3 regions of the Kineococcus mangrovi genome follow, and region 1 is predicted to be linked to each of the others. Evidence: riboswitches for the same ligand, from Rfam matches in the RefSeq annotation. Region 1 holds a riboswitch; each other region holds the start of a gene.
The links. A riboswitch is a leader RNA that binds a small molecule or an ion and turns the genes downstream of it on or off. The one in region 1 is predicted to bind S-adenosylmethionine.
Positions count from the first base shown of each region.

Region 2: another riboswitch for S-adenosylmethionine. It lies ahead of AB2L28_RS07045 (rhodanese-like domain-containing protein); the one in region 1 lies ahead of AB2L28_RS03645 (aminotransferase class V-fold PLP-dependent enzyme).
Region 3: another riboswitch for S-adenosylmethionine. It lies ahead of AB2L28_RS19015 (O-acetylhomoserine aminocarboxypropyltransferase/cysteine synthase family protein); the one in region 1 lies ahead of AB2L28_RS03645 (aminotransferase class V-fold PLP-dependent enzyme).

Region 1 is NZ_JBGGTQ010000002.1:124,621-129,850, reverse strand. It holds gene AB2L28_RS03655 (LLM class flavin-dependent oxidoreductase) at 1-782, opposite strand, end outside; gene AB2L28_RS03650 (hypothetical protein) at 937-1,182, shown strand; gene AB2L28_RS03645 (aminotransferase class V-fold PLP-dependent enzyme) at 1,192-2,544, opposite strand; SAM riboswitch class IV at 2,600-2,713, opposite strand; SAM riboswitch class I at 2,865-2,956, shown strand; gene AB2L28_RS03640 (methylenetetrahydrofolate reductase) at 3,015-3,977, shown strand; gene metE (5-methyltetrahydropteroyltriglutamate--homocysteine S-methyltransferase) at 3,974-5,230, shown strand, end outside.
Region 2 is NZ_JBGGTQ010000003.1:200,887-206,116, forward strand. It holds gene AB2L28_RS07020 (NtaA/DmoA family FMN-dependent monooxygenase) at 1-58, shown strand, start outside; gene AB2L28_RS07025 (DUF1684 domain-containing protein) at 69-857, shown strand; gene AB2L28_RS07030 (SufS family cysteine desulfurase) at 854-2,188, shown strand; gene sufU (Fe-S cluster assembly sulfur transfer protein SufU) at 2,213-2,644, shown strand; gene AB2L28_RS07040 (GNAT family N-acetyltransferase) at 2,679-3,170, shown strand; SAM riboswitch class I at 3,334-3,433, shown strand; gene AB2L28_RS07045 (rhodanese-like domain-containing protein) at 3,439-3,840, shown strand; gene AB2L28_RS07050 (O-succinylhomoserine sulfhydrylase) at 3,837-5,045, shown strand; gene AB2L28_RS07055 (cobalamin-independent methionine synthase II family protein) at 5,081-5,230, shown strand, end outside.
Region 3 is NZ_JBGGTQ010000010.1:165,783-171,012, forward strand. It holds gene AB2L28_RS19005 (alpha/beta hydrolase) at 1-395, shown strand, start outside; gene AB2L28_RS19010 (LLM class flavin-dependent oxidoreductase) at 400-1,710, opposite strand; gene AB2L28_RS19015 (O-acetylhomoserine aminocarboxypropyltransferase/cysteine synthase family protein) at 1,710-3,032, opposite strand; SAM riboswitch class I at 3,144-3,250, opposite strand; gene AB2L28_RS19020 (NtaA/DmoA family FMN-dependent monooxygenase) at 3,318-4,625, shown strand; gene AB2L28_RS19025 (hypothetical protein) at 4,642-4,764, opposite strand; gene AB2L28_RS19030 (DUF3253 domain-containing protein) at 4,800-5,219, opposite strand.

The DNA of each region.
Region 1 (5,230 bases):
GCCGCGAGGCGGTCGACCGCGGGGTGCGCGTCGGTGTCGAGGACGACCTCGACGTCGAGGACGACGAGCGGGCCACCGGGGGACCGTCGCGCGCCCGCGTCCCCGCTGAGCACGACGTCCGCGGTGCTGCGGTCGGCCCGGTGCCTCAGGTCGTCCTCCTGGACCACGACGACGGCGTGCCCCTGGGGTGAGCGGGGCACGGTCAGCGGTCCCTTCACCGACCAGCGGCCGGTGTCGACGTCGACGTGGTGCAACCGGTCGCGGTCGACGTACCGGCCGGTGGCGACGTCGCGGACGACGGCGTCGTCCTCCCAGGAGTCCCAGAGGGCCCGGACCGCGTGCACCACGTCCGCGAGCTCACCGGCCGGGTCCTGCGCGACGGGCAGGCCGACGCCGCGCGCCGCGGCGGCCGGCGACGTCGTGGCGATCCACCCGGCGCGTCCGGCGCTGGAGTGGTCGAGCGAGGCGATCTGGGCCGCCACGTGGAACGGCTCGGAGTAGGTGGTGGCCGCCACGGGCAGCAGCCCGACGGCCTCCGTCGTCCCGGCCAGGAAGGCCGCGCGCTGGACCGCGTCGAGGTGCCCGGCGGGGTTGCGCGGATCGGGCAGCGGCGAGTCCTCGAACGTCAGCCCCGTCAGGCCGTGGGCCTGGGCGGTCACCGCGAACCCGCGCAGCCGCCCGGGGGAGAAGACCTCGTCGGGGGTGCTGCGCGACCAGCGCCACGCGGCGGGGTGCCACCCCCCTCCGTCGACGTCCAGGAACAGGTGCACAGGCGTGGTCACGGGGTCTCCCGGGGTCGGTGGGGAACGGAGTCGCGGAGGACCTCCCGGGCCCGTCGCGCGTGTGCGACAGTGGGGCACCCGAGAGCGGAGGTGTGAGGTGCTGCGACAGACGTGGGCGCGATGGTGCGCTGCCGCAACCGGTCTGGGTTCGATCGTGGTACAAGGGCTCGCCCTGGCCGGGCACGGCCAGTGGGGGTTCCCCTGGTCGCCCGCCGACCTCCACGACGACCGTCGCCACGACTGCACCGACGGTCCGGCGCACGACCGCGGCCCGGGTCTGGAACCCGGTCCGGGGGAGCTGAGCTGGACGGAGTTCGAGGCCGAGCTGCACGAGGTGCTCGCGCAGGGGGCGCCCCGGACGGGGGACGGGCCCCGCCCGAGCAGCGAGCCGCTGGCCTGACGACGCAGATCACCGGAGCGGTCCGCCGGCGCCGAGGACCGACCCGGGGGCCGGGCGGGGGTCGGACAGCGGTGCCCAGCGCCCGTCGACGACCCCGTACCGCAGCTCGGGGCCGCTCGTGACGAGTCGCCGGAGCGCGTCCAGCAGCCGGTCGACCTCGGCGCCCGTGGTGCCGACGCCCGTGGAGATGCGCAGGCCGCCGTCGGCCAGCCCCAGGGCGTCCGCGAACCGGTGGGCGCAGAACCGGCCGTCGCGCACGCCGATGCCGTGCTCGGCGGACAGGTAGGCCGCGACCTCGGAGACGGAGCGGCCGGGGACGGTGCAGGTCACGACCCCGACGGCGTCGCGGGGACGGGGCCGGACGACCTCGACCCCGGTCAGCGTCTCCAGCCCGTCCACCAGCCGTGCGCGCAACGCCCCCTCGTGCTCCTCCAGCGCACCCGGCGCCAGCGCGGCGAGCGTCGTGCACGCCTGCGCCAGCGCCACCGCGCCGACGACGTTCGGCGACCCCGCCTCGTGCCGGTCGGATCCCGTGGCCCACCGCACGTCGTCGTGCCGCACGTCGAGCGTCGCGCCCCCGCCGGCCAGGTACGGCTCGGCCACGTCCAGCCAGTCGCGCCGGCCGACGAGCGCCCCGCTGCCGAAGGGCGCGTAGAGCTTGTGGCCGGACAACGCGAGGTAGTCGACCCCGTCCCGCCCGACGTCGACCCGCCGGTGCGGCAACAGCTGCGCCCCGTCCACCGCGATCCGCGTCCCGGCGTCGTGGGCGGCGCACGCCAGCCGCCGCAGCGGGAGCACCTCCCCGGTGACGTTGGACGCACCCGCCACCGTGAGCAGTGCGTACCGGCCGGTCGCCAGCTCGGCCTCCAGCCGGGTGGTGGTCTCCTCGGCGTCGACGCCGCCGGGCACCACCGTCGTGCGGGCGGACCGCTGCCAGGGCAGCAGGTTGGCGTGGTGCTCCACGTCGGCGACCAGTACGCGCCCCCCGGCCGGGACGGCGCGCGAGAGGAGGTCCAGGGCGTCGGTGGTGCTGCGGGTGAGGACCACGAGGTCGTCGGGGCGTGCTCCCACGAAGGCGCCGACCCCCTCTCGGGCCTGTTCGAACAGCGCCGTGGAGACGCGGGAGAGCCAGCCGGCGCCGCGGTGCACGCTCGCGTAGTGCGGCAGCACCTGCGCGACCCGCTCGGCGACGGCGACGAGGGCCGGGGCGCTGGCGGCGTTGTCGAGGTTGGCGTAGGTGGTCGAACCCCCCGTCGCGAGCGGCACGAGCGTGCCGGCCCCGACGACGGGCAGCAGGGCGCCGACGGCACCGGAGGGCCCCGGGCAGCGCGAACGGGTGGGGGACAGGGTGCTGGTGCTCACGCAGGAACTCCTGGGGGAGGGGACCGGCACCGGGAGGACCGGGTCGCCCCGGTGAGGTCCGCGCTTGCCGGCCCCACCTCGGAACCGGCCAGGTCGTCACCCGGGGCACCCCACCGCGGAGGAGGGTTGCCGGCCAGCGAGCCGGGGCTTGTCGCTGGCGCTCATGACCTGTGCAGGAGCTTGCCACGAGGAGTTCCGCCGATCAACACCGGCGTACCGCGAACTCCCCTCGGGCGCCGTCCCGGGTCACCCGGGTACTCGTCCGGGAGGCGCGAGGAGAGGACTTGTGGAGGTCGCGCGGACCGCTCTATGGTCGATGCACACCATCCAGAGCGGCCGAGAGTCCTGGCTCGACGACGCCGCAGCAACCCCCCGAGCCCGGGCGAGGGTGCTAACGCCAGGTCGATGGAGCACGTGATGAGCAACACCCTTGTCGAGCCGTCCCCGCGTCCCGGCGCAGGACCGGCCCGATGACCCTGGCGCCCCTCGTCGCCGGTGCGGCGGGACGGCCGACCCTGAGTTTCGAACTCTTCCCACCCCGCTCACCGGAGGGTCGGAACGCCCTGTGGTGCAGGCTGTCCGACCTGTTGGCGACGCAGCCGGACTTCGTGTCCGTCACGTTCGGGGCGGCCGGTGCCACGCGCGGACCCAGCCGGGACCTGATGGCCCACGTCCTGAGTTCCACGGCCGTGCCCGCGATGGCGCACCTGACGTGCGTCGGTTCCTCCCGCCGCGAGGTCATCGACCTGGCCTGCGAGTTCTTCGACGCCGGTGTCCGCAACGTCCTCGCCCTGCGCGGCGACCCGCCGGTGGGGACGGGTGCGGCGCAGTTCCGTCCCCACCCGGACGGCGTCCGGACGGCCCGCGACCTCGTCGAACTCCTCCAGGTCGCCGACCGGCGGCGCCTCGCACAGCGGGGTGGACGTCTCCCCGTCGACGTCCCCCCGCTCAGCCTCGCCGTCGCCGCCTTCCCGCGGGACCGCGACGGGTGCGAACTCGCGGTCCTGCGTGCCAAGCAGGACGCCGGCGCGCAGTTTGCCGTGTGCCAGGTCGGCTGGTCCGCCCGCGAGTACGCGACGTTCGTCGCACGCGCGCGAGCGGCGGGCGTCACCATCCCGCTCCTGCCCGGTCTCGCGGTGACCCACGAGGTGCGTCGGCTGGAACGGATCGGTGAACTCACGGGCGTACCCGCCCCCCGGGCCCTGCTCGCGGCACTGGACACCGACGACGTCCGGGTCCGCCGTCGGGCGGGGACCGCCTTCACCTCCGGGGTGGCGCGCGACCTGCTCGCCGTCGGTGCCCCCGGTCTGCACCTCTACACCTTCAACGCGGTCGAGCCCGTGCTCGACCTCCTCGAGCAGCTGCACGACCACCCGGACCTCACCCGACCCGCCGAACGCCGCCCCCGCGCGGTAGGAGGACGCACCCGATGAGCCAGAACGCACCGACCGGTCACACCCAGCACCCCGAGTGGAACGCGACGGTCCTCGGCTACCCGCGGATCGGACCCGACCGGGAGACCAAGAAGGCCATGGAGGCGTTGTGGGCCGGGCGCGCCGACCTGGCCGCCACCGAATCGGCCCTGGCCGCCGTCCGCGCCCGGACGGTCCGGCGCCTCAACGCCCTCGGGCTGCCCGCCCACGACGCGTCCATCCCGTCCTCGTTCTCCGCCTACGACCAGGTCCTCGACACCGCCGTCGCCGTGGGGGCGGTGCCGGAGCGTTTCGCCGACCTCGTCGGGGCCGACGGCCGGGTGGACCTCGGGGCCTGCTCGACCATGGCCCGGGGGCGCGGGACGCTGGCCCCGTTGGAGATGACGAAGTGGTTCGACACGAACTACCACTACCTCGTCCCCGAGATCGGTCCCACGACGGCGTTCCGGTTCGCCGACGACCGCGGGGTCCGCGAGTTCTCCGAGGCGCTGGCCGACGGGTTCCTCACCCGCCCGGTCGTCGTGGGGCCGGTCACGTTCCTGCTCCTGGCCAAGGCCGCCGACGGCGGCCCGGAGGGTTTCGCGCCGATCAGCCGGCTCGAGGACCTGCTCGCCGCCTACGAGGGTCTGCTGGCAGCCCACGCCGCGGCGGGGGCCACCTGGGTCCAGCTCGACGAACCCGGTCTCGTGAGCGAGTCCGCGACGGCCCGTGTCGACGGCCTGGCCGACCTGGTGCGGGGGGCCTACGAGCGGCTCGCCGCGGTTCCGGGCCGCCCGCGGTTGCTGGTGGCCACGCCGTACGGGGACGCGCAGGAGTTCCTCGGTGCGTTGAGCGCGGTGGAGGGGATCGCGCTCGACCTCGTGGAGGGTTCCGCGCCGGCGGACCCGTCCGTCCTGGCGGGCAAGACCGTCGTCGGCGGCGTCGTGGACGGGCGCAACGTCTGGCGCGGGGACCTCGAGGAGGCGCGGGAGAGCCTGCGCCGGATGCAGGGGTCTGCCGGTCGCGTCGTCCCGGGCACCTCGACCTCGTTGCTGCACGTGCCGCACGACGTGTCCCGCGAGAGCGCTCTGCCGGAGCGGCTGCGCGGATGGCTGTCCTTCGCCGACCAGAAGGTGGCCGAGGTCGTCCTGCTGGGCCGGGCCCTGGCCGATCCGGACGGCTCCGGCGTGGCCGCGGGACTGGCCGACTCGGCCGCGGCCCGGGCCGATCGTCTCGGCGCCTCCGGCGTGGTGCGGCCGCAGGTGCGCGACCGG
Region 2 (5,230 bases), on a different contig from region 1:
ACTGACCCACCCGCACGACGCGTCCCGCGCGCTCGACCCCGCCCCCCGCACCGCCTGAGGAGCAGCAGATGACCACCACGACGATCGACGAGGGAACCCTCGACGCGGCCCGGGCCGCCCGGGACGCGTGGCGCGCCGAGCGCACGGCCGTGCTGTCGACCCCGCACGGCTGGCTGAGCCTCACGGGCCTGCACTGGCTCGGGGCCGACGCCGCGCTCGTCGAGGGTCTGCCCGGCCGGTGGGCCTCGGTGGACGGCGCGGTCGAGGTCACCGCCACCGCGGCGGACGGAGTCGCGCTCGACGGGACGCCTGTCGAGGGCACCGTCCGCGTCGACACCCCCGAGGGAGCACCGGGGACCCTCCTGGAGGTGGGGCAGCGGCGGGTGGAAGTTTTGCAGCGCAGCGGGAACCACGCCCTGCGCGTCCGCGACCCGCAGGCCCCGACGCTCGCGTCGTTCACGGGCGTGCCCGTCTTCGAGTTCTCCGAGCGCTACGTCCTGCCCGCCGAGTTCGTCCCCCACGAGCAGGTCCGGGACGTCGTCGTCGGCGCCGTCGTCGAGGGCCTGCAGCACCACCACCGGGCCGTCGGCGTCGTCCGCTTCGACCTCGACGGACCCCAGCAGCTCACGGTGTTCCAGGGCGGCACCGTCCTGTTCACGGACGCCACCAGCGGGGTGACGACGACGGGGACGACGCGGTCGGTCACCGTCCCGACGACGCCGGGTCCGGTGGTCCTGGACCTCAACCGCGCGCAGAACCTGCCGTGCGCGTTCACCGACTTCGCCACGTGCCCGCTGCCGCCGGCCGAGAACCGGCTCACCGTCCCCGTCGCGGCGGGGGAGAAGGACCCGCGGTGACGGTGCTCCCGGGAGGTTTCCCCCCGGCCGAGCTGGAGGCCCTGCGGGCGCAGTTCCCGATCCTGAGCCGCACCACGCGCTCCGGGAAACCGCTGGTGTACCTGGACTCGGGGGCGACCTCGCACAAACCCCGCGCCGTCCTGGACGCCGAGCGCCGGTTCTACGAGACGCACAACGCCGCCGTCCACCGCGGGGCCCACCAGCTCGCCGAGGAGGCCACCGACGACTTCGAGGCCGCACGGGCCGCGATCGCGGCGTTCGTCGGCGCCCCCGCGCAGGAGGTCGTGTTCACGAAGAACGCGACCGAGTCGCTGAACCTCGTCGCCCACGCGTTCAGCACCACGACCGCCTACGCGGCGCGGGGTTCGGCACCGGCCGGGCAGGCTCTCGACCCGCGGTTCGTGCTCGCCGAGGGCGACGAGCTCCTCGTCACCGAGGCCGAGCACCACGCCAACCTCGTCCCGTGGCAGGAGCTGTGCGCCCGCACCGGAGCGGTGCTGCGCTGGGTGCCCGTCACCGACGGCGGCGTCCTCGACGTCGGCGCGCTGGACGCCCTGGTGACCGAGCGGACGAAGGTCGTCGCCTTCGCGCACGCCTCCAACGTCCTCGGCGCGATCGCGCCGGTCGCCGAGCTCGTCGCGGCCGCCCGCCGCGTCGGCGCGCTCGTCGTGCTCGACGCGTGCCAGTCCGTCCCGCACGTGCCCGTCGACCTGCCGTCCCTCGGCGTCGACCTCGCCGCCTTCTCGGGGCACAAGGTGCTGGGGCCGTCCGGCGTCGGTGTCCTGTGGGGGCGCGCGGAACTGCTCGAGGCCATGCCCCCGTTCCTCACCGGCGGCTCGATGATCGAGCTCGTCCGGATGGAACGCTCGACGTTCGCCCCGGCGCCGCAGAAGTTCGAGGCCGGTGTGCCGATGACCGCCCAGGCCGTCGGCCTGCACGCGGCCGTGGACTTCCTGCGCGGCCTCGGACCGGACGGGACCGGGGTCGCGCGCGTGGAGGCGCACGAACGCGCCCTCACGGCCCAGCTCCTCGCCGAGCTCGCGGAACTGCCCTGGATCCGCGTCCTCGGGCCCCTCGACGCCGCCGACCGCGTGGGCCTGGTCTCCTTCGTCGTGGACGGTCCGGACCTGCAGGTCCACGCCCACGACGTCGGGCAGCTGCTCGACGACGAGGGTGTCGCGGTGCGCGTCGGTCACCACTGCGCCTGGCCGCTGCACCGGCGCTTCGGGGTCGCGGCGACGACGCGCGTCAGCTTCGGGCCCTACAACCAGCCCTCGGACGTCGACGCGGTGCTGCGGGGTCTGCACCGGGCGCGCGACCTGTTCGGCTGAACCCCCCGTGAGAACCTGACGCGCGTGGACCTGTACCAGCAGCTGATCATCGAGCACTCCAAGCGTCCGCACGGCGAGGGGTTGCGGGAGCCGTTCGGCGCGCAGTCCCACCACGTGAACCCCACGTGCGGGGACGAGATCACGCTGCGGGTCCGCCTCGACGACGCCGGTGGCGCTCCGGTCGTGGGGGACGTGTCCTACGACGCGCTCGGCTGCTCCATCAGCCGGGCCTCGGCCTCGGTGCTGCACGGGCTCGTCGTCGGCCGGTCCGTCGCCGAGGTGGGCGAGCTGCGCGAGGCGGTGCAGCACATGCTCACCAGCCGCGGTGAGGACCCCGGCGACGAGGAGGTCCTCGGCGACGCCGTCGCCTTCGCCGGGGTCGCCAGGTACCCGGCCCGCGTGAAGTGCGCGCTGCTCAGCTGGTCGGCGCTGGCCGACGCGGTGCTGCGCGCCTGAAGGACGCGCCGGTCGCGGTGGTTACCGTTCCCCCGTGCAGATCCGCGACTACACCGAGGCCGACTGGGCCGGCATCTGGCCCTTCTTCGACGAGATCGTCGCCGACGGCGAGACGTACGCGCTGCCGCGGGGGCTGACCTCGGACCGGGCCCGCGCCGAGTGGGTCGGTGCGCCGCCCTGGGCGACGGTCGTCGCCGTCGAGGAGGGGACGGGGACGGTCCTCGGGACCGCGAGGTGCGGGCCGAACCGGCCCGGTGCCGGCTCCCACGTCGCCACCGCGAGCTTCATGGTGGCGCCGGCCGCCCGCGGCCGCGGTGTGGGTCGGTCGTTGGGGGAGCACGTCGTCGCCCGGGCGCGCGAGCGGGGCTTCCTGGCGATGCAGTTCAACGCCGTGGTGGAGACCAACACCGCCGCCGTGGCGCTGTGGCGGTCCCTGGGGTTCGCGGTCGTCGGCACCGTCCCGCAGGCCTTCGACCACCCCGAGCACGGCTACGTGGGGCTGCACGTCATGCACCGCTTCCTGTGAGCGACCCGCGGTCCGGGGGCCGGGGTCGTCGCGGAGTCCACCCGGCTCCGGGACGGGCGCACCACCGTCGTGGTCGAGGGGGTCGAGGTGTCGGGCAGCCACCTCCCGTCGTCCGGCGCCTCGCCGGGGCGTCGGGCACGGCCGGCGATGCCCTAGGCTGACCGGACCATCCAGAGCGGCCGAGAGACCTGGCTCGTCGACGCCGCAGCAACCCCGGGGACGCACCGCGTCCCGGAGGGTGCTCATGCCAGGACCGATGGGAGGAACAGTGGGCTACGCCGGCGACCTCACCCCGCGTGAGGCCTTCGACCTGGTGCAGGACGACCCGGACGCCGTCCTCGTGGACGTGCGCACCGAGGCGGAGTGGCGCTTCGTGGGGGTCCCGAGCGGTCTGGACCGCGACCCGGTCCTCGTCTCGTGGCTGCCCGTCGACCCCGGGCGCTTCCTCGGGGAACTGGCCGCCGCGGGCATCACGCCGGGCGCGGACCGCGCGGTCGTCTTCCTGTGCCGTTCCGGGCAGCGGTCCGTCGGCGCGGCCGACACCGCGACGGCGGCCGGGATCGGGCCCAGCTACAACGTGCTCGAGGGTTTCGAGGGACCGCTGGACGAGGAGGGGCACCGCGGCGGCACCGGCTGGCGGGCCGCGGGGCTGCCCTGGCGGCAGTCGTGAGCGGACGGCGGGACCGGCGACCGGACACCGCGGCCGTCCGCGGCGGGCTGGCCCGCTCCCCGTTCGAGGAGACGGCCGAGGCGATGTACCTCACGTCGGGCTACGTGTACGAGAGCGCCGCCGCGGCGGAGGCGGCCTTCGCCGGCGACGTCGACCGGTACGTCTACTCCCGCTACGGCAACCCGACGGTGTCGGTGTTCACGGAGCGGCTGCGGCAGCTGGAGGGGGCGCAGGCCTGCTACGGCCTGGCCAGCGGCATGTCCGCCGTGTTCTACGCCCTCGCCGCCCTCCTCGGGGCGGGCGACCGGGTCGTCGCGGCCCGCAGCCTCTTCGGGTCCTGCTTCGTCGTCCTCGACGAGGTCCTGCCCCGCTGGGGCGTGGAGACGGTGTTCGTCGACGGTGAGGACCTCGGGCAGTGGGAACGGGCCCTGGCCCCGGGAGCCCAGGCGGTGTTCTTCGAGACCCCGGCCAACCCGATGCAGACCCTCGTCGACGTCGCGGCGGTCTCCGAGCTCGCGCACGAGGCCGGGGCGACCGTCGTCGTCGACAACGCGTTCGCGTCCCCGGTCGGGCAGCGCCCGTTGCGGTTCGGCGCGGACGTCGTCGTGTACTCCGCGACGAAGCACATCGACGGCCAGGGGCGCGTCATGGGCGGGGCGGTCCTCGGCTCCGAGGAGTTCCTCGGCGGGCGGTTCCGGGAACTCACCCGGCACACCGGGCCGACGCTCAGCCCCTTCAACGCCTGGACCCTGGCGAAGGGCCTGGAAACCCTCAGCCTGCGGGTGCGGCACTCGTCGGCGAACGCGCTGCGGATCGCCGAGCACCTGGAACGGCGACCCGGGATCCGCTGGGTGCGCTACCCCGTGCTGGACAGCCACCCGCAGGTCGACCTCGCGCGGCGGCAGATGGACCTCGGCGGCACCGTCGTGACGTTCGAGCTCGACGCCCCGCAGGGCCGCGGCAAGGAGCGCGCCTTCGAGGTCCTCGACGCCCTGCAGGTCGTCGACATCTCCAACAACCTCGGTGACGCCAAGTCCCTGGCCACCCACCCGGCGACGACGACGCACCGCCGGCTCGGTCCGGACGGCCGCGCCGCCATCGGCCTGACCGACGGCGTCCTGCGCCTGTCCGTCGGCCTCGAGGACGTGGAGGACCTCCTGGAGGACCTCGACCACGCCCTCACCCGCGCGACCCCGCGCCCCTGACACCCCTGACACCCCTCCCGATCGGAGCCCCACCCGTGACCAGGTCCGTCCCCGTCTCCCACGCCGGCAGCCTCCCGCGCACCGCGGAACTCATCGCCGCCAACGAGGCCCGCACGCTCGCCGCGGACGGTTTCACCCTCGAGCGCACCCCCGAGTTCGAGGCGCTGCTCACCGACGCCGTCGTC
Region 3 (5,230 bases), on a different contig from region 1:
TGTCCTGGGCCGAGGGACCGCCTCCCCCCGAGGACGTCCCCGCGCTGGTCCGCCTCCTCCTCGACGACCTGCGCCCCCGCCTGGTGGTGGCGAAGTCCCTCACGACCCTCGCGTTGCCGGTCGTGGCCGACCGGGGTCTGGCCGGGATCTGGCTGACGCCGCTGCTGGACCGGCCCGAGGTGGGTCTGGCCGCGGCCCGGTCCCACCCGCGGACCCTGCTCGTGGGCGGCACCGCCGACCCGTCCTGGAACCGCACCCTCGCGCACGAGAGCGACCGGGAGGTCCTCGAGTTCGACGGGGCCGACCACTCGCTAGAGCACCGGGGGGACCCGGCCGGGACGGCGGCGGTGCTCCAGCGGCTGCGGACCGGGGTGCGGGGGTTCCTCGCCGGCTGAGGCGTCAGAACTCGAAGAGGTTGCCCCGCAACCCTCCACCGCCGTAGCCGCTCCGCAGGAGGCCCCGCCGCCGCAGGACCGGGACGAGGTCGTCGAGGAACCGGTGCAGCGTCACGGGGTGCAGGTCACCGGACAGCAGGAACCCGTCGTTGTCGGCGTCCTCGCCGAACTCCTCGACGAGGTCGGCGAACTCCTCGGCCGTGCCGACCAGACCGCTGCGGTCGGCGAGCCGTCCCTTGCGGGCCTTGCGCGCCAGCAGTTCGCGCAGCGGCGCGTCGGGCGTCCCACCCCGCAGTGCGGCGATGGTCCCCCGGGACACGTGGTCGCCGAACACGGCCGGGTCCAGCGGGCGGTCCAGCGGGAGCACCGTGAGGTCGGTCTCGAGGTCGCTGGACCAGTGCAGGGCCACCTCGCGCAGGACGTCCTCGGAGGGGGTGCGGGACGCCGCGACGACCCGGTCGGCCTCCTCCCGGCTGCTCACCAGCTCGGGTTTCACCACGAACAGCACCCGGAGGTCGTCGGCCCCGCGCCCGGCCGCCGCGGCGGCGGCGAGGACCCGGGAGCGGTGGGCGCGGACCTCCGCGACGTCGAGGCGGGCCAGGGCGAGCTGGACGTCCGAGCGGGACCCCGCGAACGCCACCCCGCGCGGGGAACCCCCCGGGGACACGAGCACCGGGTCACCGCCCGCGAACGGCAGCGCGTTGAGCGGGCCGTCGAGCGCGAAGTGCTCGCCGCGGTGCTGGAAGGCGTCGATGCGGGCGCCGTCGGCGAACCGGCCGGAGACGGGATCGGCGACGAGAGCGCCGTCGTCCCAGCTGTGCCACAACCGGCGGACGACGTCGATCCACTCCTGCGCCCGGTCGTACGCGACGTCGTGGGCGACGGGTTCGCGCCCGACGTGGCGGGCGCTGCCCACGTCGGTGACGAGGTTCAGCCCGAACCGGTCGCCCGAGAGGTGCTGCAACGTCGCCGCCTGCCGGGCGGCGAGGTAGGGCGGGGTGATCCCCGCGTTGACCGTGGGGACGATCCCGAGGTGGGTCGTCGCGGCGAACAGGTAGGGCGCGAGCAGCAGCGGGTCGTGCTTGGGCCCGCCGTAGGCCGCGCGGACCCGCAGGTCCAGCGTCGCGGGGTTGCCCAGCGAGACGGCGTCCTCGACCACGACGAGGTCGAACCCGGCCCGTTCGAGGTCTCGGACCGCGTGCGCGTACAGGTCCGGCCGGGTCCAGTCGTCGTTCCAGGCCTGGTAGTCCCGGCCCCAGCCCTGCGGGCCGAAACCGCGGGAGAAGAAGTACCCGAAGTGCTGCAACCGGCCCATCAGGACCGCACCTGCGCCAGGGACCCCTCGTGCGCGGGGTCGTGCGTGGCGGCCAGGGCCCGTTCGAGGTCGGCGACGAGGTCGGCGGGTTCCTCCAGGCCGATCGACAGGCGCAGCAGACCGGGCCAGATCCCCGTCCCGAGCCGTTCGGCCTCGGTGCGGTGGGCGTGGGTGGTGCTGGCCGGGTGGATGACCAGCGAGCGCACGTCCCCGACGTGGGTCATCCGCGTGAACAGCTGCACGGCGTCCACGAAGCGTTGCGCCGCAGCCCGTCCGCCGGCGAGCGTGAGGGACAGGACCGCCCCGGTGCCGAGCGGCAGCAGGCGCTGCGCGACGGCGTGGGAGGGGTGGTCGGGCAGGGCGGCGTGGTCGACGGAGACGACCTCGGGACGTTCCAGCAGCCAGCGGGCCAGGATCTCGGCCGTCGCGCTCTGGCGGGCCACCCGCAGCGAGAGCGTCTCCAGGCCCTGTTGCACGAGGAACGCGTTGAAGGGCGAGATGGCCGGCCCCAGGCGGGAGGCCACCACGGCGCGGGTGTGCTCGACGTAGGCGCGCCGCGGACCGTACCGGTCGACCCAGCTCACGCCGGCGAGCACGCCGGCGGGGGCGGTGAGGTGCTCGAACCCCGACCAGTCGAACCCCTGCCCCGTGACGACGACGCCGCCCAGCGCGGCGCCGTGACCGGCGAGGAACTTGCTGGCGGAGTGCACGACGACGTCGGCGCCGTGCTCGAGCGGACGCAGGAGGTACGGCGTGGCGAACGTGTTGTCCACGACGAGGGGGAGGCCGTGCCGGTGGGCCACGGCGGCGACGGCGGGCACGTCGAGGACCGCGTTCTTGGGGTTGGCGATCGACTCGGCGAAGAACGCGCGCGTCGTGGGGCGGACCAGCCGTTCCCAGTCCTCGGGACCGGCCGCGAAGTCCACGGAGATCCCCAGCCGCGCGAAGTTCTCCAGGAACAACCCGCGGGACCCCTCGTACAGGTCCGCGGCGGCCACCAGGTGGTCCCCGGCTCCGAGGATGCCGAGCAGGGCCACCGTGAGCGCGGCCTGCCCGGTGCCGAGCAGCAGCGCGTCGGTCCCGCCCTCCAGGGTGGCGAGCCGCCGCTCGACGGCGGCCGTCGTCGGGTTCCCCATCCGCGTGTAGACGAACCCGTCGTCCTCCCCGGCGAAGCGGGCCCGGGCCTGCTCGAAGTCGTCGAAGACGAACCCCGCTGTGAGGTGGACGGGGGTGACGCGGGCGCCCGTGACGGGGTCGGGTTCGCTGCCGGCGTGGACCTGCCGGGTGGCGAAGGACAGGGGGGCGCTCGGGACGTGCGGCATCGCAGGGCCTTCCGGGGGCGGGACGGGTGAGGTGTCGGGGCGGTTATGCCCGACAGGTCGTCCCGGCGCTGCGCAGCAGGTCGATCACGAGACGTCGCGTCAGCGGCGCGTGCTCCATCGGTGGTCCTCTCCCATCGGTCCTGGCGGGAGCACCGACCCCGGCGGGGCGGTTGCTGCGGCGTCGACGAGCCAGGTCTCTCGGCCGCTCTGGATGGCACGTCCAGTGGAGGGCACGGCACCCTGACCTGTCAAGCGCTTCACGCGGCCGGGGTAGCGTGCGGCCCCGTGATCCTCACCGCGATGCTCTTCTACCCCGGCGGCGAGCACCTCACGAGCTGGCGCCTGCCCGGGGGACGTCCCGCCGAGTACCTCTCGGTCGACTACTACGAGCGCTTCGCGCGGACGGCGGAGACCGCCGGTTTCGCCGCGCTGTTCTACGCGGACGAGCTCTACGTGTGGGACCGGTTCCCCTCCGGGGTCGAGCACGTGGCGAACCTGCGGCCCGAACCCTTCGGCCTGCTGGGTGCGCTCTCGCGCTGCACCGAACGCATCGGCCTGGTGGCGACGGTGTCGACGACGTACAACGAGCCGTTCCACACCGCCCGCCAGGTCGGTTCGCTCGACTTCCTCAGCTCCGGACGGGCCGGGTGGAACCTCGTGACGTCCGCGAGCGACGAGGAGGCCCGCAACTTCGGCCTGGACCGCAACCTCGACCACGCGGCCCGCTACCGGCGCGGCGCGGAGTTCGTCGACGTCGTCCACGGCCTCTGGGACAGCTGGGACGACGGGGCGGTGGCGCCGGACGTCGCGACGGGCCGGTACGCCGACCCCGCCGGGATGCACGTCCTGGACCACGCCGGTGAGTTCTTCCGCGTCCGCGGTCCGCTGAACCTGCCGCGACCACCGCAGGGGCGACCGGTGCTGTTCCAGGCCGGGTCCTCGCAGGACGGGCGCCGGCTGGCGGGTCGGCACGCCGAGGCGGTGTTCGTGCCGGGGTCGGCCCCCCTGCCCGGGGCGCAGCGGCTGTACGAGGACTACAAGCGTCGGGCCGTCCAGGCCGGGCGGGACCGCTCGCACCTGCTGGTCCTGCCGGCCGTCTCCCCCGTCCTGGGCGCGAGCACCGCGCAGGCGCACGAACGCCTCGAGGAGATCGAGGCCCTGACCCCGGACCGGCTCAGCCTGGACTGGCTGTCCCACCACCTCGGCGTGGACCTGTCCGACCGCCCTCTCGACGAGGAGTTCCGCTTCGACTTCGCGGGCGGGTCGAACCAGGTCCAGACGGTGTTCGAGGGGATCCGCAAGCTGCTGGACCGCGACCGGTTCACGTTGCGCGAGCTGTACCGGACCATGCTGCGCCGCCGGTTCCTGCCGGGGACCCCCGAGGAGGTTGCGGACTGGATGACGCAACGGTTCACCCGGGGCGCGGCCGACGGGTTCACCCTCGCGTTCTCCTCCGTCCCGCAGGGCGTGGAGGAGTTCGCCGAGCAGGTCGTGCCCCTCCTGCGGCGCCGCGGGGTGCTCGCCCCCGAACTCCCGGCGACCACGCTGCGGGGCAACCTGGGTCTGCCGGTGCCTGGCAGCCGCTGGTCCTGAACCTCAGGCGCCAACCTCAGGCGCCGAGCGCGGCGAACCCCCGGCACCCCTCGACGAACCGGTCGAGGTCGTCCGGGTCGGCGACGTGCGTGACGGTCTCCTCGATCTCGTCGTCGTCGCGGCCGACGTCCTCGCGCACGGTGGGGCGGGTGCCGGCGACGCCACGCCCGCCCCTCAGCGCCGGCGCACCCGGATCGGGCCCTTCGCGGTGGAGGGGTCGACGACGCGGCCGCCCTGGGTGATCTCGGCCTCCCCGGCGGCCACGAGCCGGCGCGCCGCGGACCGCGCCGGCTCCCCCAGGTCGCGCCAGTCGTCCCCGCCGACCGCACGGGCCGCCTCCTCGGGGTCGACCGTCCCGGACCTCCCGCGTTCGGCCAGGAGGCGGCGCAGGGCCACCTCGAGCGCGGCGTCGACGGCGCCGGAGGACTTCGCCCTCCGGCGGCAGGCGTCGGAGCAGTGCTTCACGCCGTCCCAGTCGCGCTCCCACTTCTTGCGCCACGTGATGGTGCGCCCGCACACGGCGCAGTCCTTGGTCGGCAGTTCCCCGCGACGGCTCACTCGAACGACACCTCCCCGTCGGCCGGTCGTCACCATGCCACGCCCGC